2 regions of the Peribacillus sp. NPDC096540 genome follow, and region 2 is predicted to be linked to the other one. Evidence: riboswitches for the same ligand, from Rfam matches in the RefSeq annotation. Region 2 holds a riboswitch; the other holds the start of a gene.

Region 1 (2,408 bases), on a different contig from region 2:
TCATTGGACTCACATCCTTGTTTCAATTAACCAATTAAACCTATTGTAACAAAAAACTGCAAAAATCACCGTTTTTATTGATTAATACAAGGAAAATTATGTGACTAAATGACGAATCATGGAAAGGGCCATGTTAATTTTTCCGATGATTTTCGTTGACATTCTGCTACATGATAGTTATTATCAATACAATTTCTATTGAAAAGTTTGGCATTCGGTCTTACAATAGGAAAGAGAAAATAATCTGAAATAAAAAGATTATCAGTTGTTAATCAACTTAGGAGGGGTTATATTCATGGCTAAATTTACAATTGTTGATAAAGAAACATGTATCGCTTGTGGAGCTTGTGGAGCAGCAGCACCGGATATATATGATTATGATGACGAAGGGATTGCATTTGTTACCCTTGACGATAACGAAGGAATCGTTGAAATTCCAGATGTACTTATAGATGACATGATGGATGCATTTGAAGGATGTCCAACGGATTCAATTAAAGTTGCTGACGAGTCATTTGACGGGGATGCACTAAAATTCGAATAGAGGTACCAGCCATTTTCAATCGAAAATGGCTTTTTCTTGCTTCTTATGTCACTTCACCTACTAATCAAATTAAACAGACAAAAAACCGGACATAAATATCCGGTTTTTTGTTTTCTATATTTAATGCCATTAAGCATTTTTATATAATATTTGCTTATTGATCCATGTCTGTAATTTAATAAACAACAACATGAATACAGAAGTGATAAGCACGCCTTTAATCATATTGAAAGGTAAGATTGCCGTCGTTACGAACTTTCTTGACTCGGGCGCCGACATTGCATCCCATCCCATAAAGAAGGTATATGCCGGTAAAAAGACATAATAGTTTAAAACACTCATAACTACCGCCATGGAAACTGTACCAGCAAGCAAAGCGAAAGTCATCCCTTTTTTTGAATTGATTTTTTTAAATACATAGTAAGTTGGCAAGACGAACAGTATTCCTGCTATAAAGTTAGCAATATGCCCCACAGGTACAGCAGTCATTGTCCCTGTCATGACTAAATCCAATAGGTTTTTAAGAAATTCAACTAGAATTCCAGCCATCGGACCGAAAATCAATGCTGCCATCAGTGCTGGAATGTCACTAAAATCAACATTCAGAAAAGGTGGAAATCCTGGAAACGGAAAATTCAAAAGCATCAATAGATATGAAATGCTTCCCAACATTGCCAGTGTGACCATTTTATTCACTTTGTTCTTTTTCATAGTTCTCTCTCCTTCTTTTTCTGATCTACCCGAAAAAGAGGTTAGTGCTCCTTCATCATGTTGATGTTCAATAAAAAACCCTTTAATTCCGATTGAATTAAAGGGATAAATTAAAGGTTTCATCAAACAAACGTTCAGCAAATGACTGTTTGAACGCAATCAGGAACCTCCATCTTCTCCCATCCAGACTATACTGTCGGCTTTGGAATCACACCAAATCCTGCCCTGTAAGGCTCGCGGGCTTAGAAGAATTATTTCTTCATCACCGCCGGTGGGGAATTACACCCCGCCCCGAAGATAGACCTATAAAATTTTATTTTACATATTACATTATATATGACTTTCCTTTTGTTGAATAGTATTTTTAATTATAAAAAATTGTATAAAGATATCCATTTTTAAAGACCACCATGTTTTCTTACATCTCACCATCTACATAATGATGAATTAAAACAAAAATTATATTGGCGATTATATCATTTTTAAGATTATGAAAATAATTGTTCTTTTTCAAACAATAGATGATAAAGCCATTAATATTGCGGACTTATACAATTGATTCACTTACTAACACTTATTTTAAGCGCTTACATTTTAAAATGCCAAATTGACATATTCGGTATTTCAATTGTAAAATTAACTGAAATTTAAGATAACTTTTTCCTTAGGAAGGTGTTTACACGTGTATCGGATTTTAGTAGCAGATGCCATCAAACCAGAAGGACTCGGACCACTATCAGAGGCATCCAATATTCTTCTTATTCAAAAGACAGTAGAAGAAGCAGCAAATGAACTTGATCAGATTGATGCAATACTTGTTAGAAGCGCAACAAAAGTTACAGAAGATTTAATGAACCGTATGCCACAGTTGAAAATTATTGCACGCGCTGGTGTCGGCGTTGATAATATTGATATCCCTGCTGCGACAAAACGTGGGATTGTTGTAGTTAATGCCCCTGACGGCAATACCATTTCAACAGCTGAACATACATTTGCAATGATGGCTTCAATGATGCGCCACATTCCTCAAGCATATGCATCTCTGAAGAATGGCGAGTGGAAACGTTCTTCTTATACTGGAACAGAACTTCGCGGTAAAACATTAGGTATAGTTGGTTTTGGACGTATCGGAGGAGAAATCGCCAAACGCGCA
Region 2 (2,408 bases):
CATTCATGATTTCACAAATAACGCCTGCAGGAGCAGCCCCGCATAACTTTGCCAAATCTACGGATGCCTCCGTATGTCCTGCACGTATTAACACGCCACCTTCTTTAGCGACAATCGGAAAAGTGTGACCAGGCCGTTGGAAGTCCCCAGCAACTGAATCTTCTTTAAGAAGCTCCAGAATGGTCAAGGATCGTTCAAATGCACTGATTCCTGTAGAAGTACTTTTATGATCGACACTAACTGTAAAAGCAGTTCCATGATGATCGGTATTTTCACCGACCATTGGATGCAGATTCAATTTTGCCGCAAGTTCTTCGGTAATGGTTGTACAAATCAAACCGCGTCCGTGGGTCGCCATAAAATTAATCGCTTCAGGCGTGGCCTTTTCTGCCAATACAACAAAGTCACCTTCATTTTCGCGGTCTTCATCATCGGATACGATTACTACTTTGCCAGCTTTTAAGTCTTCGATCGCTTCTTCAATTGTATGGAACATCTTTTACACCGCCCTTTAAATTAAAATCCGTGTTCTGCCAAAAACTCTAAATTCAGTCCTGGTTTTGAATCACTTTTTTTTATTTGATGTATAATATATTTCCCTATCATGTCATTTTCGATGTTAACTATATCGCCAGCTGCTTTCTGCCCCAATATGGTGTCCTGATGTGTCAGGGGAATCAGAGATACAGTAAGTAGGTTTCCCTCTATCCCGAAAATTGTCAAGCTCGTACCATCAATGGCAACAGACCCTTTTGGTATGCAAAATGTACTGAGTCCTTCTTCCAATTTGATCACATAATACACAGCATTTTCTTTTCGCTCTTTTTTTATTATCGTTCCTGTACCATCAATATGGCCTGAAACAAAATGGCCGCCAAACCTGCCCTGTGCACTCATGGCACGTTCCAAATTCACAGGCGATCCCAGTTTTAACGTCCTGATTGAAGAAGCTTTGACCGTTTCTGGCATTACGTCGACCGTAAACAAACTTTTCGTGAAGGACGTTACCGTTAAGCAAACGCCGTTGACAGAGATGCTGTCCCCCAGATGAACATCTTCAAGGATTTTCTCAGAACGAATCGCCAACTCCATGCTGCTTTTGCCTTTTTTCAAGGAATGGACGGTACCGATATCCTCAATGATTCCCGTAAACATGTTTTTCCCCCTTTTATAGAATATAAAAAACCCCTTAGATTGACCTAAGGAGTTAGCAGGAGAAATGAGTGAAAAATTGTATACCTAAAAAGCCCAATATTTTCATTTTTTGAAAAATTAGGCGCACGTATACACTTGGGTTCCACACGTCCTTCTCCCATCCAGACTATACTGTCGGCTTTGGAATCTCACCAAATCCTGCCTTTATCAGGCTCGCGGGCTTAGAATTTCTTCATCACCGCCGGTTGGGATTTTCACCCGACCCCGAAGGACTAAATTATTATGAATCTCTGAATATTTTATCACCTTAAAGTAAAGATGTAAAATTTCTAATCTTAAATGAACCATTAGTAACAAGAACTTACTATGTATAAAGAAAAATGTACATATTTTTCTTCAAGACCTCCTATGTGCTCAAAATGGTTAAATAAGTAAAATTAGTGGAATATGATAAAGGTGTCTCATTTCTTTCAAAAGAGGAAACTTATGCTTATTGTTATCATCAATTTAATTTTCTATCTGTTTGTCGTCACAATGAACTTTTTGGCCAATTACCTGCCGTTCAACGGCCAAACATCGGGCGAGGTTTCCGATAAACTTGATGTTCTTTTCACACCTGCTGGCTATGTATTTTCCGTTTGGGGTTTAATCTACTTTCTGCTCGCCATCTGGGTATTCAGGCAATTTTTTAGGAAAGCATCGTTACAGCCCTGCTTATAAGGCATCCTCCCCTTGGTTTGCTTTTAGCTGTGCCCTCTCAATGGTACCTGGCTTTTGGCTTGGCATTACGAACAATTTTTGTTATCCGTATTCATTATCATTGCGCTTTTGATTAACTTAATTGTCATTTATACAAACATTAAAAAAGTGAAGCATACCTTTTTCGACCTATTCCCTTTTTCCATTTATTTAGGTTGGGTAAGCGACGCAGCCATCGCTAACATTTCTTACTATCTCACCTATATTGGTTGGAAAGGATTTGAGATATCTAATGTAACCTGGACGATTGTCATGATGATTGCAGCAACAATCCTGGCCTTTGTCTTCGCAGTTAAAAACCGGGATTGGTGCTATCCGCTTGTCTTCGTCTGGGCGTTCATTGGCATTGGTGTATGGAACAGTACTCCCTACCCGGCAATCACCACATTATCCTACATCCTGGCTGCTCTAATCCTTATCCTATCCTTCACCATTTTCATCAAAAAAAATCGGGAAATAATCCGGGAAATGGGGGGACCCAGCTAAAAAGCTTG

The links. A riboswitch is a leader RNA that binds a small molecule or an ion and turns the genes downstream of it on or off. The one in region 2 is predicted to bind FMN.
Region 1: it holds a riboswitch for FMN, as region 2 does, so the genes downstream of both, ACQKMR_RS05620 (ECF transporter S component) here and ribE (riboflavin synthase) in region 2, are expected to answer to the same signal.

The regions. Positions count from the first base shown of each region.
Region 1 covers NZ_JBNNTG010000004.1:54,567-56,974, reverse strand. The annotation lists gene ACQKMR_RS05630 (helix-turn-helix domain-containing protein) at 1-4, opposite strand, end outside; gene ACQKMR_RS05625 (ferredoxin) at 296-544, shown strand; gene ACQKMR_RS05620 (ECF transporter S component) at 674-1,255, opposite strand; FMN riboswitch at 1,423-1,558, opposite strand; gene serA (phosphoglycerate dehydrogenase) at 1,938-2,408, shown strand, end outside.
Region 2 covers NZ_JBNNTG010000006.1:110,045-112,452, reverse strand. The annotation lists partial or broken gene ribB (3,4-dihydroxy-2-butanone-4-phosphate synthase) at 1-496, opposite strand, end outside; gene ribE (riboflavin synthase) at 517-1,155, opposite strand; FMN riboswitch at 1,301-1,431, opposite strand; gene ACQKMR_RS08410 (hypothetical protein) at 1,642-1,875, shown strand; gene ACQKMR_RS08405 (hypothetical protein) at 1,930-2,400, shown strand; gene megL (methionine gamma-lyase) at 2,397-2,408, opposite strand, start outside.